2 regions of the Janthinobacterium amylolyticum genome follow, and region 2 is predicted to be linked to the other one. Evidence: predicted binding sites of a transcription regulator. Region 2 holds the regulator's gene; the other holds the start of a gene.
The links. Region 2 encodes FliA, which starts transcription of late flagellar genes. Its sites were predicted from a motif close to CTAAAGTTTNNNNNNNNNNNGCCGNTA; they were not measured.
Positions count from the first base shown of each region.

Region 1 (15,097 bases), on a different contig from region 2:
CCCAGGACATTCAAAGTTCGACCGCGAATGCCTTGCTGCAAGCCTTGCCGCCGGTACAGTCGGCACCAAGTTTGCCAGCGCACCTGGGCAACCGCATCAACACGACCGCCTGAGCGCCGTCACGGGGCGCCATCCTGGCGCTTGCCATGCCCGCACCACCGTTTGCAACGGTGGCGAGCGGGCTTTTGTTTTTTGACGCCCGCCACGCTGCATTCTTTTCGCTGTTCTTCCCGCTATCCCGGGCACCTGCTTCGCTCCGCCAACAAATTCCACGCGCAATGTTCGCCACGGCGCGGCCGATTCAGTAGAATGGCATCGATTGCCTCCGCGTTGCCAGCAGCGCAGCCTGAGGCGAGCCATGACTTTCCGATGACTTCGTCCATGCAAGAGGATTACCCCATGAATAAACGCCAAGCTCTCGTCGCCGCCGCCCTGGCCGGTATCTGCGCCGCCTCCACCGGCAGCGTCGCCGCGCATGATGCGTCAGCCGCCACGGGCGACAAGGAAAAATGCTACGGCGTGGCCAAGGCGGGGCAAAACGATTGCGCCTCGTCCGATGGTGCGCATTCCTGCGCCGGCCAGGCCGCCGCCGATAACTTGCCCACCGAATGGGCGTATGTTGCCAAGGGTACGTGCACGCAGGCCGGCGGTTCGCTCAAGCCCGTCAAGGCCGCCAAGGGCACGAAGCCAGCCACGCAGCCATAAGCATTCCGCACAGCCGCGCCATGCCGCGTCCGGAACACGCGCTTGCCGGCGTGGGCGTCGGCTTGCGCGCCGCCCACTACCGCGATTTTCTCGCGAGCCGGCCCAGGGTGGGCTGGCTGGAAGTGCATACCGAAAATTATTTGCAGCCATCGGGCTGGGACTGGCATGTGCTGCAAGCCCTGCGCAGCGATTACGCGCTCAGCCTGCATGGCGTGGGACTGGGGCTGGGCTCGGCGCACGGTTTTTCCGAAGCGCATCTGGAGCGCGTGCGCGCGCTGGCCGAGCGCATCGAGCCGGCCCTCGTCTCTGAACACCTGAGCTGGGGTGCTGTAGCGCAGCGGCAACTCCACGACCTGCTGCCGCTGGCCTTGAATGGCGCCGCCCTGGACTTGCTGTGCGCGCGGGTCGGCAGGGTGCAGGATGTGCTGAAAAGGCCGATCTTGCTGGAGAATGTCTCCACTTACCTGCGCTTTTGCGACGATGCCATGAGCGAGGCGCAATTTCTGGCCGAACTGGCGCGGCGCAGCGGCTGCGGTTTGCTGCTCGATATCAATAACCTGTATGTGAACCAGTGCAACCACGGCGAAGATGCCCTGATTGCCATCCAATCGATCGCTCCCGGCAGCGTGGGCGAGCTGCACCTGGGCGGCCACCTGGTGACGCCGCAGGCCGTCATCGACCACCATGGCGCCACTGTCGCCGAGCCCGTCTGGGCATTGTACGCGGCGGCTTTGCAGCGCTTCGGCGCCATTCCCACCCTGATTGAATGGGACACGGACGTTCCGGAACTCGATGTCCTGCTGGGCGAGGCGGACAAGGCGCAGGCGCTGCTGGCGCGCCATGCGGCGCATGCCCCGTGGCAGGGAGCGCCAGTGGCGGCGCCATCGCCATCGCCATCGCCATCGCGCGTGTCCGCCGCTGGCCTGGCCGCCGGCCAGCAGGCCTTTGCCAGCGCCATGTTCGATCCCGCGCACGCCGCTGGCGCCTTGCCGCTCTGCCAGGGGCCGGCGGCGGCCGGACGGCTCGGCCTGTACCGGGGCGGCATGCATGCCATCTGGCGGCGCACCCTGGGCCACGTGTACCCCGTCGTGCTGGCGCTGGTGGGAGACGAGTTTTTCAGCGGCCTGGCCCGCGAGTACGGGCGGGAAATGCCGTCCGATAGCCCCGATTTGAACCAGTTTGGCGCCCGTTTCGGCGATTTTCTCGCCACTTTCCCGCACGTGGCCGAGCTGCCCTACCTGCCGGACATGGCGCGTCTCGAGTGGGCGCTGCACCTGGCCCACTACGCGCCCGATGCGCAGGGCGTGGCGCCCGAGGCGCTGGCCGCCATGCCTGCGGATGTACTGGAAGCGAGCCGGTGGCGCTTGCATCCGGCCTGCACCTTGCTGGCATCAGACTGGCAAGTGCCGGCCCTGTGGCAGGCGCATCAGGAGGGGGAGTGGTGGGGGAAATTCCCGCAAGCAATGCTGGTGGCCAGCCATGCGCTGGTGTGCCGGCCGCGCTGGAAAGCGCAATTATTGCCGTTGGATGGGGCCGCGCATGCGGCGCTGGCGCAGCTGCAGCAGGGGCAGACCTTCGGCGCCGCGCTCGACGCGGCATTCGAGCGCGATGAAGGGTTTGACCTGGCCGGGCAGCTCAGGCTGTGGCTGGCGCATGCGGTACTGATTCAAGTGCTGCCCGCGCCCGACTAGTCGAAGGCGCGCAGCAGGCGCGCTTCACCCGTCTGGTCGCAGTACAGGGCGTTGGCGGCCAGGGTGGCGTCCATCATGCGCGTTACTTGTTCTTCTTCAAAGCGGGCGAGCTCGGCGGTGGCCGCGACGAGGGCCAGTTCCAGCCTGGCGCGCGCGCTCTGGTACAGGCTGCTTGTGTATTTGTCCGTGTTACGCAGCAGCTCTTCCGCGTTTTCTATGACCTGGCGCAAGTCGCCGATCAGGCGCTCCTGGCTGCGCGTACCTTGTTCGGGCTGGTCCATGGCGCTCCCCTTCCACAATCGATAGTTATCTTTAGCAATAACGACGTGTTGCAGCTTGACCGGGCAGCCGGGCGGATGCTGGCGCGATGCATGGGGCCGCTCGCGCGCCCCACGCGGGGATCATGCCTGGCCGACGACCGTGATGCGGATATCGCCCACACTGACGACCTGGCCGGCGCGGATCTTGGCGGTCTTGCGCAATTCCTTCTTGCCATCGACCTTCACCACGCCGCTATCGACCATGACCTTGCCTGCGCCACCGCTGTCGCACAGGCCGACCAGCTTGAGCAGCTGATTCAGCTCGACGAACTCGGATGTTAAATCAAAGCTTACTTTTTGCATTGTATCCCTTATTGCAATGATGTGTTTTAAACACTTGATGACGACTTCAACTAAATCATAGTTTACCTGAAGCCGCCAGCAATGCAGGGTACAGCCTCAGCTTTTGTTGGGGCGCGTCATTTCCAGGGGCACGATCCAGGCACTGAATTGCTCTTCAGTAACGAAGCCCAAGGCCAGCGCCGCTTCCTTCAAGGTCGTGCCTTCGTGCTGGGCCTGCTTGGCGATTTGCGCCGCCTTGTCGTAGCCGATGTGCGGCGCCAGGGCCGTCACCAGCATCAATGAACGCTCCATCAGCTCGGCGATGCGTACGCGGTTCGGTGCGATGCCGTGTGCGCAATGCTCGTCGAAGCTGCGCATGCCATCGCCCAGCAGGCGCGCGCTTTGCAGGAAATTGTGCGCGATCAAAGGTTTGAAAACGTTCAGTTCAAAGTTGCCCGAGGCGCCGCCCACCGTGATGGCGACATCGTTGCCGAAGACCTGGCAGCACAGCATGGTCAGCGCTTCACACTGGGTGGGATTGACCTTGCCCGGCATGATGGAGCTGCCCGGCTCGTTTTCGGGTATCGTGATTTCGCCGAGGCCCGAGCGGGGGCCGGAGGCCATCCAGCGCACGTCGTTGGCGATCTTCATCAGCGCCGTGGCCAGGGTTTTCAGCGCGCCATGGGCTGCCACCAGCGCATCGTGCGCAGCCAGCGCGGCAAATTTGTTGCTGGCCGTTTCAAACGGCTGGCCCGTCAGGCGTGCCAGTTCGGCGGCGATGCGGCCGGCAAATTCCACGTGGGCATTCAAGCCCGTGCCCACGGCCGTGCCGCCGGCGGCCAGCTGCAGCAGCGGCGGCAGGGATGCGGTAATGATGTGTTCGGCAAAGTCCAGCTGCGCCGCGTAGCCGGAGAACTCCTGGCCCAGGGTCAGCGGCGTCGCGTCTTGCAGATGCGTGCGGCCGATCTTGACGATGTCGGCAAACTCCGCGGCTTTCGCGTCCAGGGTGGCGCGCAGCTGGCGCAGCGGCGGCAGGACGGTGTGGGCGACAGCCAATGCCGCCGCCACGTGGATGGCGGTGGGGAAGATATCGTTCGAGGACTGGCCCAGGTTGACGTCGTCGTTCGGGTGCAGCAGGCGTTCGGCGCCGCGCAAGCCGCCGATCAGCTCGGAACCCCGGTTGGCCAGCACTTCATTCATGTTCATATTGCTTTGCGTACCCGACCCCGTCTGCCAGACGGCCAGCGGGAATTCTGCGTCATGCTTGCCGGCCAGCACTTCGTCGGCAGCCTGCGTGATGGCGACCGCCTTTTTGCCATCCAATAAACCCAGGTCCAGATTGACGTGGGCGGCCGCGCGCTTGACGGTGGCCAGGGCGGCGATCAGTTCAGGCGGCATCTTTTCCGTGGAGATATGGAAATGTTCGAGTGAGCGCTGGGTTTGCGCTCCCCACAGCCGGTCGGCGGGTACGTCGATCGGGCCGAAACTGTCGCGTTCGATTCTGCTACTCATGGCATCCCTTTCATCGATGGAGGTGGATCGAGTGTACTCCAGACGCCAAAAAGGCACAGGATGATGCTGTATTGCATCATTTCTGCGGTGCTGCCTCTACATTTCCCCGATTTCCTGCCGTTATAGGTGGGCGAGTCCCCTTTATTTCATTGTCAAAGCGATCAGTCCATGCCGAGTAGCATCCTTCCCCGTTGGTCCCTGATCGCGTGCGCCGCCGCTTGTCTGGCCCTGCCACCTGCCATGGCGGCCGAGCTGGGCGACATGACGGTGCTGTCGCACGTGGGCCAGCCCTTGCTGGCCGAGATCGAACTGACGGCCCTGCTGCCCGAGGATGCCCGAGGCGTGGCCGTGCGCCTGGCCTCGCCTGATGTGTACCGGGGCGGCGGCATCAGCATGGATCCGGCCCTGCAGGGGCTGGCCATCACGCCGCTGGAGCGGGGCGGGCGCCGCTATGTGCGCGTGACAACCCAGCAGGCGATCCGCGCCGGCCACGTGCACCTGTATCTGTTGCTGGACAATGGCAGCGGTGCCATCGTGCGCCTGGGAACACTGTGGCTGACCCCGGCGCCGCCCGCTGCCATGCCTGCTAAGCCACTCGTTGCTGCCGCTGTGCCAGCACCAGTGTCAACGCTGCCAGAGGCACCGCTGCCGCTGCCCGTCCCAGCCCCCCGCGCCGCGCTGGCTACGCCAGCTACGCCAGCCGCGCCGCCGCCCGATGCCGCCGCGCTGGCGGCCCGCGCCCGTGCCGAAGGCATGCTGCGTCCGGTCACCGTGTTTGTTGCGCCGCCCGCCGCGCCCGCTGCCGCTGCCGCTCCCGCCACCCGCCCCGCCGCGGCCGTGCGTCCGCCGCCGCTGCGCCGTCCTGTGGCAGCCGTGGCCGCTTGCGCGCCGCAAGCGGATGCGGGGCAGGCCGAGGCTTGCGTGGCGCTGGACCAGAAAAACGCGGCCCTCAACGACAAATTGACGGAGCTGGAAGGCAAACTCGGCTCCCTTCAAAAGGCGCTGGCGCAACCCGGCGCTGCCGTACCGCCCGCCGCCGCGCCTGCCGAGGCGGTGGTGCCGCACGCCAAACCCAAGCCGCTGGCGGCGCCAGCTGTCAAGCAGCAGTCGGGCGGCAATGGCTTGCTGTGGCTGGGCATCGCTACGCTCGTGTTCCTGCTGCTGACGGCGGTGATCGTGTATGTCTTGCGCAAGCGCAAGCAAGCGTCGGGGCCGGGCGCGCCATCGAAATACTGGGTGCTGCTGCGCAAGCCGTTTGGGCGCAAGAAGGCCGTGCCGGTATTGACGGAAGCGGTCGACGGGGAGGCAGCGCCGGAAGCGGAAGCGGAGCCGTTTTCGCGCTGACGCGGTGCGCGGCACCGCTGAAACTTGATATAAAAAAAGATAATCAAAAAATACAGGGAAAACAGCGGATAGCGGTGTTGCCTGTTTTTCAAAGATGGTGATATGATTAATTCAGTGGACTTGCTCTACGACAAAACAGCCCCAGCCTGGCGCAGTCACCAACGATAGTGTGGCGCGGCAAACAGGTGTAGCGTTGCATAAACGCCTGGGCCTGGAAGCGGTTCGCGATGCCGACGATGTGCTCGCGAACGCCGGATGCAACCGGCAGCGAGGCGACGCCAGGAGATACCTGGGGTTCGCCTTCCACATTCCCCGCCATGCCTGCACGCCGCGAATTGATGACAAGCAGTCACCAGCCCGCGCGGCATGGCCATGCCGGCAGGCGTAAAAAAAGCACCCTCGGGTGCTTTTTTCATTCCGCGGCCACAGCCGCAATAGCACTGCGCTGCAAGCATGCTTACATGCTGGCGCGCGACGCGGGCATGACGCTGGCCATTTGCGCCATCCACGGTTCCGTGATGGTGCGGATTTCGCGGTCGTTCGCCAGGATCTGTTTCAATAAGTCGATCTTGCGCATGCGCGAGGCACCGGCCAGGGCAGGGACGCCCGCGATGGTGGCGCTGGCGGCGCTGGCGCACTGGTTTTCCAGGGTGTTCAAGCCATCCCAGTCACTCGCTCGTGCGGCGACGACCATTTTGTTGGTCATTCCTGCAATATTTTCGTACATCGAGAGAACGTCGTTGGAGGTCATGAGCACACCCGTAACTAGTGAATGGATTACCGCTTGTCCAGATTAACGGCAGGTCCAGCAGGAACTTGAGGGTGTTTTTGAAAATAAATGAATATAATTGGACTATTTTTTTGGGCTGCCCGCCGGAATCGCCCGCCAGCCCGCCAGCCCGCATGACTGCGCGATGCCTGGGCAGGGGCGATACCGGCGCCGCCCGCCTTAATTGACCAGTTCTTCCAGCCCCGCGCTCAATTCGGCGGGCGGCGGCATCTTGTCGACCAGCACCGAGGGCGGCAAGCCCAGCGCTTCCGCCACGTCGCCCGGGTAGCAGGCGATGATTTCTTCATTGCTGAACTGGTTTTCATCAATGCGCGCGCGCCAGGCGGCCAGGTGGATGATGGCGGCCAGCCGGTTGAATGGCGTGCTGGCCAGCGGATCGGGAAAGGCGGCGATGGTGTCGGCAAAGGCGGCGGGGAATTTCCAGCGGCGCGCCAGCTCCGCGCCAACGTCCGCATAGCTGTAGCCCAGCGACACCCGTTCCGCATCGAGCCGGCGGGCGTCGAAGGGCGGGGCGATCTTGTCGAGCTGCATGGCTTGCTCGGGCATGGCGGCGTGGATCACCAGTTGCCCGATCGCATGCATCATGCCGATGGTGAACGCCAGCTCCTGGTTGTCGCCCGTCTGTCTGGCGATCCAGCGGGCCGACACGGCGCTGTGCAGACTGTAGCGCCAGAACTGCTGCAGATTGAGGCCGGGCACGGCCTTGTAGCCGCTGACCAGGCCCGAGCTGATGACCAGGGTGCGCACGGTAACAAAGCCGAGCATCAGCACGGCGTCTTCCACCGTGCCGATGCTGCGCGAGACGTGATAGTAGGCCGAGTTGGCCAGGCGCAGCAGCTTGGCGCTCAGGGCCGGGTCCGCGCCCAGCTTGCGGGCGATGTCTTCCGTGGCAATGGCGGGATTGTCGAAACTGCGTACCAGCTCATCGACGATCTTCGGGGCGGCAGGCAGGGCATGGGGATGCTGGAACAGCGCTTCAAGTTGCATGGCAATCTCCTGGGCGTTCGCGCGGCACGGTGCGGGGTCGTCAAACTATATGCCGATTTTTTGCGGGCATGCAAAAAAGTTCACGGCCGCTTTTTTCGCTGGGAGCACGCTGAAAACAGGCTATGATTTTGGCTATTTCATTGAAAGGATCGCCATGCACGGTTTGCGTTTTTCCTGGCGCCGGACGCCAGTCCAGGCTGCCATTCTCCTCGTCCTTGCTGGCGCCGCCCTGGCCAGCCTGCCGGCCCACGCGCACGGCCAGCAGGCGGCCACCGCCGCTCCCGCCGCCGCCCCGGCGAAAGTCTTGCCCGGCGACGACTTCTACGACTACGTGAATGGCGACTGGATGCGCGCCACCGAGATCCCCGCCGACCGCAGCAGCTGGGGTTCGTTCGCCATGCTGGCCAATGCCACCAACGAACGCATCATCGGCTTGATCGAGGGCTTGTCGGCCACGCAACAGGCCGACGCCGGCGCGCGCCAGGTCAGCGATTTTTACCGCACTTACATGGATGAATCGGCTATCGAAGCGAAAGGCTGGGCGCCCGTCAAGCCGCTATTGAAGAAAATTGACGCCGTGCGCGATCAGGCTGGCCTGGCCCGCGCGCTGGGCGAAAGCTTGCGCGCCGATGTCGACCCCCTCAATTCCACCAATTTTTATACGGAAAACTTGTTCGGCCTGTGGGTGGCGCAAGACTTGAACGACACCACGCGCAACGTCGCCTATCTGCTGCAAGGCGGGCTGGGCTTGCCTGATCGCGCCTTTTACCAGGGCGACAGCGCGCGCATGCAGGGCTTGCGCACGGGCTACCAGGCGCATATCGCCGCCATGCTTGCCCTGGCCGGCTACCGCGATGCGCCGGCCCGCGCCGCGCGCGTATTTGCGCTGGAGCAGCAAATTGCCGCCAGCCACGCCAGCCGCGAGGATTCGGCCGATGTCGCCAAGGGCAACAACGCCTGGCGCGCGCAGGACTTCGCCAGCAAGGCGCCGGGCCTGGACTGGAAAACCTTCTTCCAGGCGGCCGGCCTGGGCGCGCAGCAAGACTTCATCGTCTGGCATCCGACAGCCATGACGGGCAGCGCGGCACTGGTGGCCAGCGTGCCGCTGGCTACCTGGAAAGATTTCCTCGCCTTTCACACGATCAACCATTTCAGCACCACCTTGCCGAAAGCGGCCGCCGCCCAGCGCTTCGCCTTCTATGGCCAGACCCTGAGCGGCACGCCGCAGCAGTCGCCGCGCAGCAAGCGGGCGCTGGCGGCAACCAATGCGGCCCTGAGCGACGCCGTCGGCAAGCTGTACGTGGAGCGCTATTTCCCGCCTGAATCGAAGGCGCGGGTGCAGGACATGGTGACGAACATCGTGGCAGCTTTCTCGCGCCGCATCGACAAGCTGGACTGGATGGCGCCGCAAACCAAGGCGCAGGCGCAGGAAAAGCTCAAGACCCTGTACGTGGGCGTCGGCTATCCGGAACGCTGGGAAGACTATGCGGGTTTGCGCGTGGTGCGCGGCGATGCGCTGGGCAATGCGCAGCGGGCGGAAGCGTTCCATTACCGGCAGGAACTGGCCAAGCTGGGCCAAGCGCCTGACCGCAAGGCCTGGGCCATGCCGGCGCAGCTGGTCAATGCCGTCAACTTGCCGCTGCAAAATGCCTTGAATTTCCCCGCCGCCATCCTGCAGCCGCCGTTCTTCGACCCGCAGGCGTCGGATGCGGCCAACTATGGCGGCATCGGCGCCACCATCGGCCACGAAATCAGCCACAGCTTTGACGACCAGGGCGCGCAGTTCGACGCCCAGGGCAAGCTGCGCGACTGGTGGACGCCGGCCGACCTGGCGCATTTCCAGGCCGCCTCAAAACAACTGGTGGCGCAGTTTGCCGCGTATCAGCCATTCCCCGACCTGGCCGTGAATGGCCAGCTGACCTTGAGCGAAAACCTGGCCGACCTGGCCGGCGTGGCGGCCGCGCATGACGCGTTCACCTTGTCGCAGCAAGGCAAGCCGGTGCAGGCGGAGGCGGACAGGGCCTTCTTCACCGGCTATGGCATCAGCTGGCGCAGCAAGGCGCGCGAAGCGGCAGCGCGCCAGCAGATCCTCACGGATGGCCATGCGCCCGCGCAATACCGCGCCGCCACCGTGCGCAACCTCGACGCCTGGTACCCGGCCTTCGGCGTGCAGCCGGGCCAGCAGTTGTATCTGGCACCGGAGCAGCGCGTGCGCGTCTGGTAGCGGGCGGCTGATCGCTGGACGGTGCCGCACGCCGAAAGCGCCGGCACCGTAAAATGGCGGAACATACCGACAGGACCGCCATGAAGCCGACCACGCCAGACCAGCAAGCTCAGCAAGATCCCATCCACGCCATCACCAATCGCACCCTGGCCCATTACGACGCCAGTGCCGAGCAGTTTTTCGAGGGTACGCGCGACCACGACGTCAGCCAGAACATCCGCGCGCTGCTGGACGCCATCGGCAAACCGGCGCCGCTGGCCATCCTCGACCTGGGCTGCGGCCCGGGCCGCGACCTGAAGGCGTTCACGGCCATGGGCCACCATGCCACCGGTGTCGACGGCTGTCCCCGTTTCGTCGAGATGGCGCGCGCCTACAGCGGCTGCAAGGTGTGGCAGCAGGATTTTGTCGACCTCGACTTGCCCGCCGCGCAGTTCGACGGCGTGTTCGCCAATGCCGTGCTGTTTCACGTGCCCAGCGCCGCCTTGCCTGGCGTGCTGCGCGCCTTGCATGCGTGTTTGAAGCCGGGCGGCGTGCTGTTCAGTTCGAATCCGCGCGGGCAGAACCAGGAAGGCTGGAACGGCGCCCGCTATGGCAGCTACCACGACGAGGCGCGCTGGGCTGCGTATGTGCAGGACGCCGGTTTTACCCTGGTCGAGCAGTATTACCGTCCGCCAGGCTTGCCGCGCGAACAGCAGCCGTGGCTGGCCACGGTTTGGCGCAAACCTGCGTGAGGACGGAAATTAGTGCACTTTGGCTATGTGTTAGGAACCGTACATAGTTTTTGCGACCTCGGGCGTAGTATGGACACATCGACACGCAGCAAGCAGTTTGCAACAGCGTGTGAGCCGCAGTACCAGCCCTTCTGGGCAGGACAACAGATGTACCAACTACAGTGAGGATTTATCATGAACAAAGATCAAGTCGAAGGTAAACTGAAGGAAGTCGGCGGTAAAATCCAGGAAGCCGCTGGCAAGGTCGTCGGCAGCGAAGAACAGCAAGCCAAGGGCTTGGCAAACCAGGTCGAAGGCAAAGTACAGAAGAAGGTTGGCGATGTGAAGGACGCAGTTGAGACTGTGACCCGCAAGCCATAATCTGCTGCACGCATAAAAAAACCGCCGCCTGTCGCGAGACAGGCGGCGGTTTTTCGTTGGGCGCCCCGCTTACTTGGCCACGCCCAGGTTCTGCTTGAAGAACATTTCAATTTTCTTGTACACGTGGCGCTGGCCCGCGCGCGACGAGATGCCATGCTTGGCGCCCGGATACGTCATCAGGTCGAACTGCACGCCACGGTTCACCAGCGCGTCGATCAGGCGCGTGCTGTTGCTGAACAAGACGTTATCGTCGGCCATGCCGTGCACCAGCAGCAGCGGCGACTTCAGACCGTCGAGGTGGGCGAACACGGTGCTGTCCCTGTAGCCATCCACGTTTTCCTTCGGCATGCCGAGGAATTGCTCCGTGTAGTGGGTGTCATACAGCGACCAGTCGGTCACGGGTGCCACGGACACGCCCATGGCGATTTTGTCCGATGCTGCCGACAGCAAGCGCAAGGTCATGAAGCCGCCGTAGCTCCAGCCGAAGACGCCGATGCGTTTCGCATCGACGAAGCGTTGCTTGCCCAGCCAGTCGATGCCGACCAGTTGATCGGCCACTTCGGCCGCGCCCAGGTTGTGATAGATGGCGTCCGTGAACGCGCGCTCGCGGCGCGACGAGCCGCGGTTATCGAGGCGGAAGACGACAAAGCCCTGCTGCGCCATGTACTGGTCGAAGTTGTTGCCCCAGCGTCGCGCCACGTGCTGCGAGTGCGGGCCGCCGTACGTCGACAGGTAGACGGGATAGCGTTTGCCCGCGTCGAAGTTCGACGGCTTGACGATGGAGTAATACAGGGTCTGGCCATCGTTGGCCTTCAGGGTGCCATATTCCGTCGGCAGGTGGTCGGCCTTGTACTTGGCGTACGGGTGGCTCGCGTTCAGCGCATTTTCTTCCAGCCAGCCCACCATCGAACCATCAGGGCGGCGGATGCTCACCTGCGGCGGCGTGGCCGGGTCGGAATAGGTGTCGACGAAGACGGCGCCATTGCTGGCAAACGTCGTGTCGTGCCAGCCGTCCGCTTGCGTCACGCGCTGCGGCTTGTCGGCCGTGCTGCCATCGATGGCCAGGGCGTAGGTCTGCTTGTCGATCACGGCGTCGCGGTTCGAGGCGACGAAAACCTTGCCGCTTTTCTGGTTCACGGCCAGCACGCTGTCGATGCCCCATTCGCCGGAAGTGACCGGGTGCAGCAGCTTGCCGCTCATGTCGTACAAATACAGGTGGTTGCGGCCCGTGCGCTCGGACGACCAGAGGAAGGTGCCGTTCGACAGGAAGCGCAGGTCGTCATGGATGCTGACCCAGGTTTTGGACGTTTCCGTCAGCAGGGTGCGCTGCGCCAGCGTGCCGGCATCGACGGCGACCAGGTCGAGGGTCTTCTGGTCGCGCGACTGGCGCTGGTAGACCAGCGATTTGCTGTCCGCGCTCCAGTCGGCACGCACCAGGTAAATGTCCGGGTTCGCACCCAGTTCCACCTGGCGCTGCACGCCCGTTTCCGGCGAAACGATCAGCAGCTGCACCAGCACGTTCGGGTCGCCGGCGGCAGGGTAGCGCTGTTCCACCACGTCCGTGCGGTCGGCGAAAATTTCAAAGCGGCGCACGACGGGCACCGGTGCTTCGTCATAGCGTTTGTAGGCGATGGCGGAATCGTCGGGCGCCCAGTAGTAGCCGGTGCGCTGGCCCATTTCTTCCTGCGCCACGAATTCGGCTTCGCCGTTGTGGATCGTGCCCTTGCCATCGCTGGTCAGCTGGCGTTCCTGGCCCGACTTCAGGTCGATGACATGGATGTTTTGATCGCGCACGAACGACACATAGCGGCCTTTCGGCGAGATTTTCGGATCCAGCACATTGCCCTTGGCGACCAGGCGCGCCTTGTCCGGGTGGGCCACGTCGACCAGGTACAGATTGCCGGCCAGCGGCACCAGCAGCTGCTTGCCGTCCGGCGACCAGCTGTAGCTGAGAATGCCGTTCAGGCTGGCCGTGCGCTCGCGTTCGCGGCGCGCCTGCTCTTGCGGCGAGATGGTTTCATTCGGCACCAGCGCCTTCGAGTCGACCAGGCGGTGCGTGCTCTTGTCCTTCAGCTTGAATTCCCACAGGTCGAGCTGGAACTGGTTGTCGGCGCGGCCGCGCAGGAACGTCACGCGCTCGCCGTCGGGCGACACCTTCAGGTAGCGCACGCCGGGGCCGGCCAGCGCCGGATCGGCGTGGATGCGTTCCAGGGTCAGCTTTTCAGCCGATGCGGGAACGCTGGCCATCGCGGCCAGAAAACAAAGAATAAAACGCATGGATGTCTCGGTAGTTGGAAGAATGAAGGGCGCTGCCTGCCTTGCCGGGAAGCCGGGCTTGAGCCTTGCCCAAGCGTAAGACGATACCAGAGCGTGCGCGTTTATGCGATAGCGCCAGCCACGGAATAAGGCCTTGCTGGCCGTATTTCCTTCGTGAAAATTGTCCAGGCGCCGCGTATTTCATGGCGCTTTGCCCGGTTCAGGCTAATATCGACCCATCGACCACTGTCAGGCATGCACCGCCTATCCAGGCATGGCCAGCGCGAAAGCTGACGGCCACGCGGCCATCGCGCTGCAGGCATGTGCCCTGGCGCACGCGGTAGTCGGCACCCGCCAGCAAGTGGGCGATGCAGGCGTTGGCGCTGCCCGTGACGGGGTCTTCCACCAGCGCGCCGTGTTCGCTGAGCAGCGCGCGCACTTCGTAGTCGGCCGGTCCGCCCGCCGCGTGGGCGCCATACAGCGCCAGGCCGTCCGCTCGGCAGGCGGCCAGCAAGGCCGTCAGCGCCGCGATGTCGGCGCGCACGGCCAGGCAGGCGGCGGCGTCCGTCAGCGGCACGCACAGCCAGCGGATGCCCATCTCGACGATCACGCCGCCGGTGGCCGGCATGCCGTCCAGCGCCGCTTGCAGCAGCGGCAGCAGCGCCGGGTCGAGCGCGCGCGCGGTGCAGGGCGGCGCCTGGAACGCCAGCACGCCGCCGGCCTGCCGTTCAATGTGCACCAGGCCGACGCCGCACTCCTGCACGATGCGCGCGCCTTTCGGCTGCATGCCCGCGTCGAGCAGCGCGTGCGCCGTGCCCAGGGTCGGATGGCCGGCGAACGGGAATTCCATCTCGGGTGAAAAAATGCGCACGCGGTAGTCGGCTGCCGGGTCGCGCGGCGCCAGCACGAAGGTGGTTTCCGACAGGCCCGTCCAGCGCGCGATCGCCTGCATCTGCGCGCCGTCGAGGCCATCGGCGCCGAGCACCACCGCCAGCGGATTGCCCATGAACGGCACCTGGCTGAAGACATCGACCTGCTTGAAGGGGCGCGGCTGCGGCATGGGAACTCCTGGTTGACTTAGCAAACTTGGTGCGCTGCGCGCAGGCGCTGCAGCGACAGCCGGTTCAAATACCAGGTCAGCAGCACGGCGGCCACCGTCAAGCCCGTGACCAGGCCGATCCAGAAACCGGCGGCGGCCATCGGCTCGGCCGGCGACCAGAGGAAGCCGGCCGGCGCCAGGCCCAGCACATAGCCGATGGGCAGCGAGAAGCCCCAGAACGCCAGCAGCTGGATCAGCATCGGCTGGCGCGTCACCTTGTAGCCGCGGATGGCGCACGAGGTGGCCACCTGCGTGGCGTCGGACAGCTGGAACAGGGCGGCGAACAGCAGCAGCTGCGCGCACAGGGCCTGCACTTGCGGATCGGACGTGTAGGCCTGCGCGATCTGGTGGCGGAAGACGGTGATCAGGGTGGCCGAGACGATGGCCGCCGTCAGCGACATGCCCACGCCGACCCATGAAATGAAGCGCGCGCGGCGCAGATTGGCCTCGCCCACGGCGTGGCCCACGCGCGTGACCAGCGCGATGCCGAAGGTGAGCGGCACCATGAACACGACGGACGAAAAATTCAGGGCGATCTGGTGCGCCGACACCTGGATCACGCCGAAGCGCGCCACCAGCAGGCTGATGACGCCGAACGCGCTTACCTCGGCAAAATAAGTCACGCCGATGGGCAGGCCCAGGCGCAGCATGGGGCCGATGGACGACATCTGCGGACCTTCCCAGTGCGTAAACGGGTAGGTGGCGCGGTAGGCAGGAGCGATGCGGATCCAGACCAGCATGGCCAGCAGCATCATCCACACGCAGCAGGTGGTGGCCACGGCGCAGCCCACGCCGC
Region 1 is NZ_JBNYXL010000003.1:244,840-259,936, reverse strand. Features, by position in the region: gene ACQ4WR_RS07745 (YjfB family protein) at 1-113, shown strand, start outside; gene ACQ4WR_RS07740 (BufA1 family periplasmic bufferin-type metallophore) at 400-705, shown strand; gene bufB (MNIO family bufferin maturase) at 726-2,396, shown strand; gene ACQ4WR_RS07730 (hypothetical protein) at 2,393-2,677, opposite strand; gene ACQ4WR_RS07725 (RNA-binding S4 domain-containing protein) at 2,798-3,019, opposite strand; gene fumC (class II fumarate hydratase) at 3,116-4,510, opposite strand; gene ACQ4WR_RS07715 (type IV pilus assembly protein FimV) at 4,679-5,854, shown strand; gene ACQ4WR_RS07710 (flagellar protein FliT) at 6,312-6,581, opposite strand; gene ACQ4WR_RS07705 (HDOD domain-containing protein) at 6,804-7,631, opposite strand; gene ACQ4WR_RS07700 (M13 family metallopeptidase) at 7,786-9,855, shown strand; gene ACQ4WR_RS07695 (class I SAM-dependent methyltransferase) at 9,936-10,586, shown strand; gene ACQ4WR_RS07690 (CsbD family protein) at 10,761-10,946, shown strand; gene ACQ4WR_RS07685 (S9 family peptidase) at 11,016-13,223, opposite strand; gene ACQ4WR_RS07680 (PhzF family phenazine biosynthesis protein) at 13,423-14,262, opposite strand; gene ACQ4WR_RS07675 (MATE family efflux transporter) at 14,280-15,097, opposite strand, start outside.
Region 1: a site for FliA is predicted at 6,649-6,675, ahead of ACQ4WR_RS07710 (flagellar protein FliT). Genes of this name have one in related genera too.

Region 2 (15,097 bases):
GTGCGCATTCCGCCCGTGCGCGTGGCCGAAAAGGCCGCCACCGGCGCGCCTGCCGCCGAATTCAAGATCATCTTCGAAGATGCGCAGCTGCTGGTCATCGACAAGCCGGCCGGCGTGGCCGTGCATGGCGGCTCGGGCGTGTCCTTCGGCGTGATCGAGCAATTGCGCGCTTCGCGCCCCGATGCCAAGTTCCTGGAACTGGTGCACCGCCTGGACCGCGACACCTCCGGCCTGTTGTTGCTGGCAAAGAAACGTTCCGCGCTGACCAATTTGCACGAGCAGATGCGCGACGGCGTCACGGACAAGCGTTACCTGGTGCTGGTGGCGGGCGACTGGAAGAATGCGCGCCAGCATATCAAGTTGCCATTGCATAAATATACGACGGCCGAAGGCGAACGCCGGGTGGCCGTGCAGGCCGATGGGCTGGCGTCGCACACGGTGTTTACACTGTTGCATAAATATCACAACTTCGCCTTGCTGGAAGCGGAATTGAAGACGGGACGCACGCACCAGATCCGCGTGCACCTGTCGTCGTCCGGCTTCCCCATTGCCGGCGACGATAAATATGGTGATTTTGCCCTCAACCGTGCCCTGTTGAAAGCCGACAGCACGCGCGGCGCCCTGAAGCGCATGTTCCTGCACGCGCACCAGATCACGTTTACGCATCCGGAAAACGGCAAGACGATGACCCTGAACGCGCCGCTGGCTGCCGAATGCGAGCGTTTCTTGGTAAGCTTGGGCAAACCATTGGCCGTTGCCGCACGATAAGCAAGCAAGCGTGCGCGCGACACTACTCACAAGGTAGTCAGTCGCCATCATTCATTCTCAAGGAGCCGGCGGCGTGTGTCGTCGGGAAACATGGCAAGAAAGCAATTTGATCTGATCGTCTTCGATTGGGACGGCACCCTGATAGACAGTACCTCGACCATCGTCAAGTGCATCCAGGCGTCAGCCAAAGACCTGGGCTTGCCTGTTCCCACCGAGCTGCTGGCCTCGCATGTAATCGGCCTGGGCCTGCAGGAAGCCATGCAGCTGGTGATGCCCGACGTGGAGCCGAAATACCATGCGCGCATGGCGGAACGCTACCGCTATCACTATCTGTCGCGCGACCACGAACTGGCATTGTTTCCCGGTGTCTACGAGATGCTGCAGGAACTGTCGCAGCAGGCCTATTTCCTGGCCGTCGCCACGGGCAAGAGCCGCGTCGGCCTGAACCGCTCGTTGAATGCCGTCAAGCTGCTGTCGCTGTTCGATGCCACGCGTTGCGCTGATGAAACTTTTTCCAAGCCGCATCCTGCCATGCTGCAGGAACTCACGCGTGAATTGGGGCAGGACATGCGCCGAACCGTGATGATCGGCGACACCAGTCATGATTTATTGATGGCAAGCAATGCGGGCGCGGTTGGTATTGCCGTAGAGTATGGAGCGCATCCGGTCGAGCAGTTGCAGGCTTGCAAGCCGCTGTACTCGGCCCCGACGGTGGCGCATCTGCACCAATGGCTGAGCGAGCACGCATGATGGCCGATCTCGTGGATATCCTGATTTGCGCCGCCGACGCCGTCGCCGATGGTGGCAAGGGCGTGCGCTTTCCCGTCTCTGCCGGTGGCGAAGCGACCACCGGCTTTGTCGTGCGCCATGGCGGCAAGGCGTATGGCTACCTGAACCGCTGCGCCCACGTGCCGATCGAGCTGGACTGGGCCGAAGGCGAGTTTTTCGAGTCCAGCGGCTTGTACCTGATGTGTTCGACGCATGGCGCCATCTATGTGCCGGAAAGCGGCTTTTGCGCTGGCGGTCCCTGCAAGGGCGGCCGTTTGCGTCCGATTCCCGTGGCCGAGCGCGATGGCCAGCTGTACTGGCAACCGGATGAGTATGTCAAACCCCTGCCGGCCTGAGTCCCGGCACGGCCTTTTGCAATTTAAGCAAAGTGAATTATGAGCGATAACACGAATGACAAGCTGGACAGCAGCGCGCCCGCCAGCGGCAGCGGCGCCCCCGCCGGCCATTGGGAACGCGACGTGCTGGAAAAGCTGGTATTTGCCACATTGCAAGAACAGCGCGCGCACCGCCGCTGGAGCATCTTCTTCAAGGTCTTCAGCCTGCTGATCGTGCTGTTCGCCCTGTGGGTGTTTTATGACTACAACAGCACCGACGACAGCGAAACCCTGGGCCGCCACACGGCCCTGATCGACATCAGCGGCGCCATCGAATCCGAAGGCAGCGGCTCGGCCGCCGTCGTCATCCCGGCGCTGGACAAGGCGTTCTCCGATAGCGGCTCGGTCGCCGTGGTGCTGCATATCAATAGCCCTGGCGGCAGTCCGGTGCAGGCAGGCATGATCGTCGACGAGATGCAGCGCCTGCGCAAGGGCTACCCGGACAAGCCTTTGTATGTGGTGGTCGATGAAATGTGCGCCTCGGGCGGCTATTACATCGCCGCCGCCGCCGACCGCATCTACGTCAACAAGGCCAGCGTGGTCGGTTCCATCGGCGTGCTGATGGATGGCTTCGGCTTTACGGGCGTGATGGAAAAAGTCGGCGTCGAGCGCCGTTTGCTGACGGCCGGCGAGAACAAGGGTTTCATGGACCCGTTCAGCCCGCTGACGGACAAGCACAAGGCGTATGCGCAGGGCATGCTCAATGAAATCCACCAGCAGTTCATCGATGTGGTGCGCGCGGGACGGGGCAAGCGCCTGAAGGAAACGCCGGATACCTTCTCGGGACTGTATTGGACGGGCGCGAAAGCCGTCGAAATGGGCCTGGCCGATGACTTTGGCACGGTTGACAGCGTGGCGCGCGATATCGTCAAGGCGGAAGACATCGTCGACTACACGCAGCATGAAGGCTTGCCGGAACGGGTGCTGAAGAAATTTGGCGCGGCCATGGGCGCCGGTGCCATGAAGGCAGCCGTGCAGCAGTCACAGCCGGCGTTGCGCTGAGAGCATGACTCTTGGCTGGCAGGCAAGCCAGTCGAGAATGATTTTCAATAAGGTGGTAAATTGCCTTGAAAATCGACCTCCTTGGGCTATAGTGAAGCAGTAGTTCTTTTCAAGGAGGGGCGATATATCAACTATGTTGTCAGTACTAACTTGATTGGTAGGTCTTGGAACTACTCGCCACATCGCAGATGTGGTTTTGAGTGAATTTACATTCCTCACTAAAGTCCCGATGGGGCTTGGGAACGGCGGCGCAATGCCGCCGTTTCCTTTTGTTGCGTGCTTTTGCCGTTTCTTTTTCCCGTTTGTCTGCCGCGATCGATGGCGGCGGGCGCGACAGTGTAGTGCCTGGCCGCGTGGGAAGGCCAATGTGTATTTGATGCATGCATGCGAGGGCAGGGCATGGTTATCCTGGCGCGGCCTTCAGGCGGTACAGTCGTTGCAGTGCGCCGGCGCGATCGGGGTGGCGGATGGCTGCGCCTGCGCCACCATGCCCTTTGCTGCGGCATCGTCGCCGTGCGCCTTGTCCGCCGACACGGGCGCCGCCTGGTGGTCGGGTTCCTCTTGTTCCTGAGCAAAGCCGCCCTGTTCCAGCCAGCACAAAAAATGGCATTGCGCATCGGCATGCCAGCGCACCTGGCTGGCCGGGCCGGGCGTGTCATTCGCCGTGCGTACTTCCTGCTCCGGCGCGGACAGCGCGCGGCGCCAGCGCGCCACGCCGAGTTGCACCTTGTGCATCGCCGCCTGTTCGCTGGCGATACGGATGCGCATGTCGTCGATGCTGCCTTGTAAGGCAATGGTGTCGATGTGCTTCATACAATGTCCTTGTGAGTCGTTGCCTGGTTATTATTCCTAAAGCTCGTTAGGCGGATTCCTAACGAAGTTTCAGTCTATCAATGCGATATTCCGAGCGCTTGATATATCTCAAAGGAAACATCCATTTGTCGCCAATTCTCACCTTGTTCTTTTCCGTCTTTCTGCATCCGTCATGGTTTCCTGCCATACATTCCCGGCGCAAGCGGCGCGCGGCGCCGCTTCACGCTGTCAGCCGCTTCTGGTAAAGTCACGCCCATGAGTAAATTATCCCTAGACCGCATCCTGCAATCGCAGGGTTTTGGCACCCGTAAATATTGTCGTTCCCTTATCGATGATGGCGATGTCGTCATCGATGGCGTTACCCAGACCAATTACCGCACCACCGTCGAGACCGAAGGCCTGGTGCTGCACGTCTTTGAAGAAGAGTGGGTCTACCGCCAGCACCTGTACCTGGCGCTGTACAAGCCCGCCAATTTCGAATGCTCGCGCAAACCCAGCCATCACCCTGGCGTGCTGACCCTGCTGCCGGAACAGTTCACCTGGCGCGAAGTCCAGCCCGTCGGCCGGCTCGACCACGACACCACCGGCATGCTGCTGATGTCCGACGATGGCCCGTTTATCCATGCACAATCGTCGCCGAAGCGCCACGTTCCCAAGATTTACCAGGCCACCACGCAAGAACCGGTGACCGATGAACTGGTGGCGCTGTTGCTGGCCGGCGTGCAATTGCATGACGAACCGGCTCCGCTGGCGGCCCTCGTCTGCGTCAAGCGCGGCGAGCACCAGCTGGAAATCGTGCTGGAGCAGGGCAAATACCACCAGGTCAAGCGCATGCTGGCCGCCGCCGGCAACCACTGCAGCGCGCTGCACCGTTCCGCCATCGGCAGCCTGACCCTGGAATCGCTGGGCATTGCGGAAGGCGAGTGGTGCTACCTCACGCCCGAGCAGATCGCCCTGCTGGCCTGACCCTATTGCTGATTGCCAAAGCCGGGAATGTCCCGGCTTTTTGGCGTCTTTAGCCTCCAACTGCCTGCATTTGACGAAGTTTCCCGTACATGAAATTAGCAACCCTGAAAGATGGCACGCGCGACGGCCAGCTGGCCGTCGTCTCGCGCGACCTGAAAACGGCGCACCTGGCCGACGGCATCGCTTCGACCCTGCAAAAGGCGCTCGACGACTGGAGCTTTATCGCGCCCCAGCTGGACTTGCTGTACCAGACCATCAATAGCGGGCGCGGCCACCGTGCCTTCGATTTCGACCCGGCCAACTGCATGGCGCCCCTGCCGCGCAGCAGCCTGCGCGTGGCGGGCGCCGCATATCTCCAGCAGGTCGAGCGGGCCTGCAAGGCGGCGGGAACCGAGCTGCCCGCCAATCTGCGCGACGCGCCGCGGATGTACCAGGGTGCCAGCGACGATTTCCTCGGCGCCCAGGATGACATTACCCTGGCGCATGAGCAGTGGGGCATCGACTACGAGGCGGGCATCGCCGCCATCACGGATGACGTGGCCATGGGTTCCACGCCGGACCAGGCGCACCTGAACATCAAGCTGCTGATGCTGGTCAACGACGTTACCTTGCGCAACCTGGCGCCGGAGGAACAGGCGGGCGGCCATGGCTTCCTGCAGTCGAAACCGGCCATGGCCTGCTCGCCCGTGGCGGTTACGCCCGACGAGCTGGGCGACGCCTGGCGCGGCGGCAAGGTACATTACGCCGTGCGCTGCAGCCTGAACGGCAAGGTGTCTGGCCAGCCCCATGCGGGCGCCGACATGGCCTTCAATTATCCGCAACTGCTCGCGCATCTGTGCCAGACGCGCAATGCGCGCGCCGGCAGCGTGGTGAGCGCGGGCGGCGTCGCCAACAAGGAAGTCAAGAAGGGATTTTCCAGCATCGTTGAGCGGCGTAACCAGGAGATGATCGCCGATGGCGTTGCCAGTACGCCGTATTTGCTGTTTGGCGATGTGGTGCGATTGGAAATGCTGGGGGATGACGGCAAGTCGCTGTTTGGCGCCATCGAGCAGACCGTCAAGCAGGCGGAAGCGCGGAAAAATCGTTAGTGACCCGAGAAAATGGCCATGACTGCGTTGCAGCCCCTCGCCGTACTAGTCGTACTGTCTTCGGGGCCGCGCCTTGTCCTGACCGTTTTTCGGTCCCCTCTGACATGGACGCCTGCGGCGCCTTGTTTCATCTGGGCAAAGGAAATACAGGGGATTTGCCCTCCTGTTCCGCCGATGGCGGGCGCTCGCTTGAACCGATAATGCTCCATGCCCAGTCCGTATTGCGCCTAGCCAGGCCGCAGGACTTCACCGGAGTTGATTGATGTCGGAAGACAGCGACGCAGAAAAGACCGAAGCCGCGTCACCGAAGCGCCTCGAGCAGGCGCGTGAGGAAGGCGACGTTCCGCGATCGCGTGAAGTTGCCACGTTTACGGTGCTGATGGCGTCCGGCTGCTGCCTGTGGTTTGCCGGCGACGCCATCGTGCGCCGGCTGACGGCTGTCATGGTCTCCGGGCTGAGCCTGAACCGGGAACAGATACTCGACCCCGATGCGATGATGCTGCGCATCGGCTACGACGTCAGCTCGGTCTTGCTGACCTGCTTGCCGTACGCGCTGGCCATCATGCTCGTGGCGCTGGCCTCGCCCATCCTGGTGGGCGGCTGGCTGTTCAGCTCGAAGGCGTTTACCCCCAATTTTGGCAAGCTCAACCCGATCCGCGGCCTGGGCAATATGTTTTCAAAGAATGCCCTGGTGGAATTGCTGAAGGCCATCGCCAAGACGCTCGTCGTTGGCGTCGTGGCCTGGATGGTGATGCAGCATCAGAAAGACGCCGTGCTGGGTCTGTCCGTGGAATCCCTGCGCGCCGGCTCGGCTCACCTGATCAGCTTGCTGATCACGGCCTTCCTGCTGATCGTTGGCGCACTCGGCCTGATCGCCGCCATCGACGGCCCCTACCAGATGTGGCACTACGCCAACAAGATGAAAATGACCCTGCAGGAAGTCAAGCAGGAGTCGAAGGAATCGGACGGCAATCCGCAGATCAAGGCGAAGATCCGCCAGATGCAGCATGAAATGTCGCGCCGCCGCATGATGGCCGACGTACCCACGGCCGACGTGGTGGTGACCAACCCGACGCACTATGCGGTGGCGCTGAAATACGGCGAGAATTCGCGCGGCGCGCCGCAGGTGGTGGCCAAGGGCATCGACGAAGTGGCGGCGAAGATCCGCGAACTGGCCGGCGAGCACAAGGTCGCCATCCTGGAAGCGCCGGCGCTGGCGCGTGCGCTGTACAAGCATACCGAGATCGGCGACGAAATTCCCGAGGCGCTGTATGGCGCCGTGGCCGAAGTGCTGGCCTATGTGTTCCAGCTGCGCAGCTACGGCAATGGCCACGGCCAGCGCCCCGACAAGCCGAAGCAGCTGGACGTGCCGCCCGAACTCGATCCGCAGAATCCCGCATCACAGACACCACCGGCAGCCGATGCCGCTGACAAGAATAAAGGAAGTACACCATGAACGGCCTGAGAATGCCAGCCTGGCTCAGTGGCATGGGGGGCAACGCCAGCAAGGGCATCGCCGCGCCGGTCATCATCATCATGCTGCTGGCGATGATGGTGCTGCCGCTGCCGGCCTTCATCCTCGACATTTTCTTCAGCTTCAATATCGCGCTGTCCATCATCGTGCTGCTGACGGCGCTGTACACGGTCAAGCCGCTCGACTTCATGGCCTTCCCGACCATTCTGCTGGTGTCGACCATGCTGCGCCTGTCGCTGAACGTGGCGTCCACGCGCGTGGTGCTGACGGAAGGCCATACGGGCGCCGACGCGGCCGGTAAAGTGATTGAAGCCTTCGGCCACTTCCTGATTGGCGGCAACTTCACGGTCGGTATCGTCGTGTTTATCATTTTGACGATCATCAACTTTACCGTGGTGACCAAGGGTGCGGGCCGTATCGCCGAAGTGGGCGCGCGTTTCGCGCTGGACGCCATGCCGGGTAAACAGATGGCCATCGATGCCGACCTGAACGCCGGCCTGATCGGCGAAGACGAAGCGCGCCGCCGCCGCACGGAAGTGGCGCAGGAAGCGGAATTCTATGGCGCCATGGACGGTGCCAGTAAATATGTGCGCGGCGATGCCATCGCCGGCATCATGGTGACCGTCATCAATATCGTCGGCGGCTTGCTGGTGGGCTTGCTGCAGCACGACATGGGCTTTGCCGACGCGCTGAAGAACTACACCTTGCTGGCCATCGGTGACGGCCTGGTGGCGCAGATTCCTTCGCTGATCATTTCCACGGCGGCCGGTATCGTCGTCTCGCGCGTGGCCAGCGAACAGGACATCGGCACGCAGCTGGTCGGCCAACTGTTTGCGAAACCGCAAGTGCTGTACATTACCGCCGCCATCATCGGCGGCATGGGCCTGATCCCCGGCATGCCGAACATGGTCTTCATCCTGCTGGCGTCCTCGCTGGCCGGCTGCGCCTATCTGATCAGCAAGAAGCGCACGCAGGAAAAAGCGGCGGCCGAAAAGCCTGCCGAGGCGCCGCAAGCGACTGTCGCGCCCGAACAGGAAGAGGCCAGCTGGCAAGACATCATGCCTGTCGACACCCTGGGCCTGGAAGTGGGCTACCGCTTGATTCCCCTGGTCGACAAGACGCAGGGCGGCGAATTGCTCAAGCGCATCAAGGGCATCCGCAAGAAATTCGCCCAGGAAGTGGGCTTCCTGGCGCCGCCCGTGCATATCCGCGACAACCTGGAACTGAAGCCGTCGGCCTACCGCATCACCCTGAAGGGCGTGGAAGTGGGCGTGGGCGAAGCCTTCAATGGCCAGTTCCTGGCGATCAATCCCGGCATGGCCAGCGGCAGCCTGCCTGGCGTCTCCACCACCGACCCGGCCTTCGGCCTGCCGGCCACGTGGATCGACGCGGGCCTGCGCGACCAGGCGCAATCGATGGGCTACACGGTGGTCGATGCGGGCACCGTGGTGGCGACGCACCTGAACCACCTGATCACCTCGCATGCGTCGGAACTGCTGGGCCGCGCGGAAGTGCAGTCGCTGCTCGACCACCTGGGCAAGGAGTCGCCGCGCCTGGTGGAAGACCTGGTGCCGAAGATGCTGTCCCTGTCGACCCTGCAGAAGGTGCTGCAGAACCTGCTTGCCGAAGGCGTGCACATCCGCGACATGCGCACCATCATCGAAACCCTGGCCGAGCATACCGTCAACACGCAAGACCCGAGCGACCTGACGGCGCTGGTGCGCGTGGCCCTGGGCCGCGCCATCGTGCAGCAGCTGTTCCCCGGCGCGGCGGAATTGTCCGTGATGACCCTCGACAGCCGCCTGGAGCGCCTGCTGATGCAAGCGATGGGCAATGGCGGCGACGGCGCCGGCATCGAGCCGGGCCTGGCCGACACCATCGCCCACCAGGCGGGCCTGGCCGCGCAGCAGCAGGAAGCGCTGGGCCTGACGCCGGTGCTGCTGGTGCCGGCGCCATTGCGCGCCCTGCTGTCGCGCTTCCTGCGCCGTGCCTTGCCGCAGCTGAAAGTGCTGTCGCATGCGGAAGTGCCGGAGACCAAGACGATCCGCGTGACCAGTTTGGTGGGTGCGCAATAGTTGGCATAGTTAATGCCGGGCGCAGACCCCCGCCAGCGTTAGCGCGGCGCTTTGCGTTGGCGTCAGTGGGGGGCTGACCCCAGCATTTGCAGCAAAGCAAACCCGAGCGAAAGGCCGGGGTCGAACCCTCAGGGTTCGACCCCGGTTGTTGCTTTGGGTTAAAAAAAGCAATGCCGGGACTGACCCTCGGCATCGCCAACATCAAGGTCATTGCCACGGTGCGAGGGGAGCCTGCTCCCGGATGTCGTTAGCGTCAGTCGGGCGGATGACCCATCCATCGTTTATGTCAAGAAAGCATCAATTTCCTCCCGGCAAACTGAATAACGGGTACTTTCCCGTCCTGTTCCTTCGATCGTTTCCTCAGTGCATCGCTAATAATGGAAACTGTCCGAGTGATCTGTGTCCATGTGGAAGACAGCACTCAAGCAACAGGAGTCGATGATGGTCACACAGTTCAGCCAATATTGCGCCACCCCCGCCTTGGGAGGCCGGTCATGAATGTGAAGAAATTTACGGGCGCCTCGTCGCGCGATGCGCTGCGCAAGGTGCGCGAAGCGCTGGGCCCCGATGCCGTGATCCTGTCGAACCGCCAGGCCGATGGCGTGGTGGAGATCCTCGCGCTGGCCAATGACGACGCCGCTTCGCTGGCGTCGCCGCCGGCCGCCTCCGAAATGGCCCAGCCCCGTCCCCAGTTGCAGACCCAGTTCGCCACGCCGCAGCGTGCGGCCGCCCCGGCCCAGCGCCCGGCCGCGCCACGTCCCGCCGCGCCGCGCCAGGCTGCTTCCGAGCCGATGGACATGGCCCGCATGCAGCAGATGATGGCCAGCGCGCTGGCGCATGTGAAGGAAAACGCCGCCGCCGAGATGAGCGGCATGATGAATGAAATCCGCGCCATGCGCGGCATGATGGAAACCCAGTTGGCGGAAATCTCGTGGGGTTCGACGCAGCAGCGCGAACCGCAAAAAGCCGTGGTGCTGCGCGAAATGCTGGCCGCCGGCTTCTCGGCCAGCCTGGCGCGCTACCTGATCGACAAGCTGCCCGCCGGCCTGGACGGCGCGCAAAGCATGCGCTGGATCAAGACTGTCCTCAGCCGCAACCTGAACACCGTGGCCAATGAAGACGCCATGCTGGAGCAGGGCGGCGTGTTTGCCCTGGTCGGCCCGACCGGCGTCGGCAAGACCACCAGCACGGCCAAGCTGGCCGCGCGCTGCGTGATGCGCCACGGCCCGGAAAAGCTGGCCCTGATCACCACGGATGCCTACCGTATTGGCGCGCACGAGCAGTTGCGCATCTACGGCAAGATCCTCGGCGTGATGGTGCATTCGGTGAAGGACGAGGCCGACTTGCGCATTGCCCTGAAGGAATTGAAGAACAAGCACACGGTGCTGATCGATACGGTGGGCGTGAGCCAGCGCGACCAGATGGTGACGGAACAGGTGGCCATGCTGTCGGGCGCCGGCGCCGACGTGAAACGCCTGCTGTGCCTGAATTCCACCGCGACGCAGGAAACCCTCAACGAAGTGGTGCGCGCCTACCAGGGCAGCGGCCTGGCCGGCTGCATCATGACCAAGCTCGATGAAGCGGCCTCGATCGGCAATGTGCTCGACGTGGTGATCCGCCAGAAGCTGAACCTGTTTTATGTATCGAACGGCCAGCGCGTGCCGGAAGACCTGTACCTGGCCGACCGCGGCTACCTGATCGACCGCGCCTTCAAGCTCAAGCGCGACTCGGCGGCGACGCAGTTTTCCGACGCCGAACTGCCGCTGCTGATGGCGCAGGCGGCCGCCCGCAACAATGAAGCGCGCGGGGTGCACCTTGGCTAACTTTGATTTCGACCAGGCCGAAGGCCTGCGCCGCATGCTGGCCGGCCCGCAGCCGCGCGTGATGACTTTTTTGTCGGCCACGCCGCAGGATGACAAGGGCGCCATGCTGGTCAACCTGGGTGCGTCGCTGGCGTATGGCGGCAATGACGTGCTGCTGCTCGACGCCACCGGCGGCAGCGATGGCGTGGCTGCGCGCCTGGGACTGGCGCACGGCGCCAGCCTGCGCGACGTGGCGCGCCAGCAGTGCGGCCTGAACCAGGTCATCCACCAGGTGCCGCAAGGCTTCGGCGTGGCCAGCCTGGGCGCGCGCAACCATTTGATGGACAGCATGGACTATGCCACGGCCGACGAGATGCGCCGCCTGGGCAAGACCTTCGAGGTACTGGCGCGCCAGAGCGGCATCGTGCTGGTCGACGGCGTCATGGCCGACGAGGGCGACTGCTTCCCCGTGCCGCTGATGGCCTCATCGGATATCGTCGTGCAAGTGTCCACCAGCGCCACCTCGATCAAGGCCGCCTACTGCCTGATCAAGCGCCTGAGCCAGGAAATGGGACGCCGTCCGTTCGGCATTCTTGTCACCGGCGCTTCCGAATCCGAGGCAAAAGTGGTATACGATAATATGGCGCAGGCGGCGAGCCGCTATCTGGCCGTGAAACTGACGTCGATGGGCTCGGTGCCTGCCGATGAATACCTGCACCGCGCGGCGCGCCTGGGCCGCAGCGTGGTCGATGCGTTTCCGCTGGCGGGCGCCTCGGTGGCGTTTCGCGGCCTGGCCGAACGGCTGGCGCGCTCGGCCGCACCGGTGCTGGGCGGCACCTTGTACCAGACGGGGAGCCCGCACCAGTTCAGCGCCTGAAGCCAACCGTAGCACCAGATAAGATGAGAAAACAATAAGCAGCCTATGTACACGGTCAAAGGGAAATCGAACAAGGACTATTTGCTGACGGAGCATATTCCGCTGGTAAAGCGTCTGGCGCACCATATGAAGGCGAAATTGCCGCCTTCGGTCGAGGTCGATGACCTGATTCAGGCCGGCATGATCGGCCTGCTCGATGCGATTACCCGTTATGAAGAGACGCACGGCGCGCAGTTCGAGACGTATGCCGTGCTGCGCATCCGCGGCGCCATGCTCGATGAATTGCGCACCAGCGACTGGCTGCCGCGCAGCATGCGTCAGAACATGCGCAAGATCGAAGAGGCAATGAGCACCTTGCAGCAGCGCCTCGGCCATCCGCCGACGGAGTCGGAAGTGGCGAAACTGCTGAAAATGTCGCTGGCCGACTACCAGGAAATGCTGGGCGACGGCGGCGGCCACCAACTGGTGTACTACGAAGATTTTCATGATCCGGACGGCAATGACAGCTTTCTCGACCGCCATTGCGTGGACGAGGACAGCGACCCCTTGCGTTCCCTGCTCGATACCGATTTCCGGCAATCCGTGATCGATGCCATCGATGCGCTGCCGCCACGCGAGAAAATACTCATGGGCCTGTATTACGAAGAAGAGCTGAACCTGAAGGAGATCGGCGCGGTGATGGGCGTATCGGAATCGCGCGTCTCGCAGCTGCATACCCAGGCCGTCGCGCGCCTGCGCGCAACCTTGAGGGAGCAGGCGTGGACTGGTCCAGCGTAATCGGGCTGGCGCTGGCGCTGGCGGGCCTCTTGGTCGGCCAGGCACTGGAAGGCGGCAAGATGGCCTCCCTGCTGCAGCCGGCTGCCTTCGCCATCGTGGTCATCGGCACCTTCGGCGCCGTGCTGCTGCAAACGCGGCTGCGCACCTTCGTGCGCGGGCTGGAAATGCTGCGCTGGGTGTTCCTGCCGCCGGCGGACACGCGTGCCGCGCTGGCGCGCGATATCGGACAATGGAGCTTGACGGCGCGCCGCGACGGCCCGCTGGCGCTCGAGCGCCTGATGGAAAACACCCCGGACCGCTTCAACGCCAAGGGCTTGCGCATGATCGTCGACGGCATCGCGCCCGACAAGCTGCGCCAGCTGCTCGACGTGGAAATCTCCGCCTACGAGATGGCCGAGCGCCAGGCCGTCAAGGTATGGGAGTCGGCGGCCGGCTACTCGCCCACCATCGGCATCCTGGGCGCCGTGCTGGGACTGATACACGTGATGGAAAACCTCACCGACCCGAGCAAGCTGGGCGGCGGCATCGCCGTGGCCTTCGTGTCGACCATCTATGGCGTGGGCCTGGCCAATCTGCTGTTCCTGCCGGTGGCGAACAAACTCAAGGCCATCGTCTCGCGCCGCGTGCTGCAGTATGAAATCACGGCGGCGGTGCTGTACGACATCGCCACCGGCGACCATACGCGCATCATCGAAGAGCGCGTTTCCAGCCTTTTGCACGAGCATTGACCATGATGCGGCGCGCGCGCAGAAAGTATGACGAAGAGCCGGACAACCAGGACCGCTGGCTGATTTCGTACGCCGACTTTATCACCCTGCTGTTCGCGTTTTTTGTTGTCATGTATGCGATTTCGCAAGTCAACGAAGGCAAGTACCGCGTGTTCCAGAATGCCATCGGCCAGGCTTTCAGCCTGGACAAGGGCGCGCCGCCCATCATCATGGAAGCGCCGCAAGCCATCCCGCTGCCGAATCCCGCCCTGAAGCGCCGCACGGAAGCCATCCGCCGCGAGCGCGAACACATGACGCGCCTGGCGCAGGACCTGACCTCGACCCTGGCGCCGCTGGTGAAGGAAGGCAAAGTGCGGGTCACGCAGACGAGCCGTGGCGTGAGCGTGGAAATCAATGCCAGCGTGCTGTTCGACCCGGGCGCGGCGGGACTGACTGCCGAGTCGGACCAGGCCCTGCGCGCCGTGGCCGTGCTGCTCAAGGACGACCCTCACGCGGTGCAGGTGGAAGGGCATACGGATGTCCAGCCCATCAGCAACTCGAATTTTGCCTCGAACTGGGAACTGTCGGCCGCGCGCGCCAGCGCTGTCGTGCGCCTGTTCATCGCCAGCGGCGTGCAGGCCTCGCGCCTGACGGCCGTGGGCCATGCCGACAATATTCCCGTGGCGCCGAACGCCACGCCGGAAGGACGCGCGCGCAACCGCCGGGTCGCCGTGACGATCTTGTCGGGCATCCCGGAAACCGTCACGGAAGTGCCGACGGCGCCTGCGGGGCCCGCTCCGGCGCCGGTGCCAGCCAACTGAAAGGCGTCGCGCGTGGCGCTGTGAATCGGCACCGTCAAGCGAAGTCCGTCGCCGCCAGGCGAAGATGCGGGCGGCGCGGATGTCTATGGCTGCCTGCGGCGGCGAAGCCGTCAATGAAGGTGACGGTGGCGAAGCCGTCAATTGCCGGCCGCCGCTTGGTACAATCGCAGCCTTCCCATTCTTCCATTTCTCCATCATGAAAAGCAGTTCCCAGGGCGGCCTCGTGTATTCCACTGAAACAGGGCGCATGTGTCCCGCTTGCCGCCAGCCGCTGGCGCAATGCGCATGCAAGGCGCAAGCCAAGGCGGCGCCCGTGGGCGACGGCGCCGTGCGCGTGTCGCGCCAGACCAAGGGACGCGGCGGCAAGAGCGTCACCGTGGTAAAAGGCTTGCCGCTGGACGCCATTGCCCTGGCACTGCTGGGCAAGCAGCTGCGCACCCAGTGCGGTTCGGGCGGCACCGTCAAGGACGGCGTGATCGAAGTGCAGGGCGACCATGTCGACACCATCCTGGCCGCGCTGGTCAAGCTGGGCCACCAGCCGAAAAAGGCCGGCGGCTGAGCAGGGCCCGGCGTGCGCGGCGCGTGCGGCAGCTTGCCGCGCGCCTGTGGTAACGTGCGTTTCCTGTCCACCCACGTCCACGCACACGCCCACCCATCACCATGAACGTCAAACTCACCGGCATCGCCATCGCGGCGCTCGCCGCAGCGCTGGCGCTGGCCTGCTGGCCCGCCGCCGACACCGCGAACCCTGACGGCGCGGCGGC
Region 2 is NZ_JBNYXL010000007.1:93,849-108,945, forward strand. Features, by position in the region: gene ACQ4WR_RS16100 (RluA family pseudouridine synthase) at 1-768, shown strand, start outside; gene ACQ4WR_RS16105 (HAD-IA family hydrolase) at 859-1,518, shown strand; gene ACQ4WR_RS16110 (Rieske (2Fe-2S) protein) at 1,515-1,892, shown strand; gene ACQ4WR_RS16115 (S49 family peptidase) at 1,932-2,933, shown strand; gene ACQ4WR_RS16120 (hypothetical protein) at 3,354-3,746, opposite strand; gene ACQ4WR_RS16125 (pseudouridine synthase) at 4,002-4,712, shown strand; gene ACQ4WR_RS16130 (fumarylacetoacetate hydrolase family protein) at 4,802-5,800, shown strand; gene flhB (flagellar biosynthesis protein FlhB) at 6,063-7,256, shown strand; gene flhA (flagellar biosynthesis protein FlhA) at 7,253-9,349, shown strand; gene flhF (flagellar biosynthesis GTPase FlhF) at 9,844-11,172, shown strand; gene ACQ4WR_RS16150 (MinD/ParA family ATP-binding protein) at 11,165-12,028, shown strand; gene ACQ4WR_RS16155 (RNA polymerase sigma factor FliA) at 12,074-12,805, shown strand; gene ACQ4WR_RS16160 (flagellar motor protein) at 12,787-13,533, shown strand; gene motD (flagellar motor protein MotD) at 13,539-14,333, shown strand; gene ACQ4WR_RS16170 (translation initiation factor Sui1) at 14,530-14,892, shown strand; gene ACQ4WR_RS16175 (hypothetical protein) at 14,994-15,097, shown strand, end outside.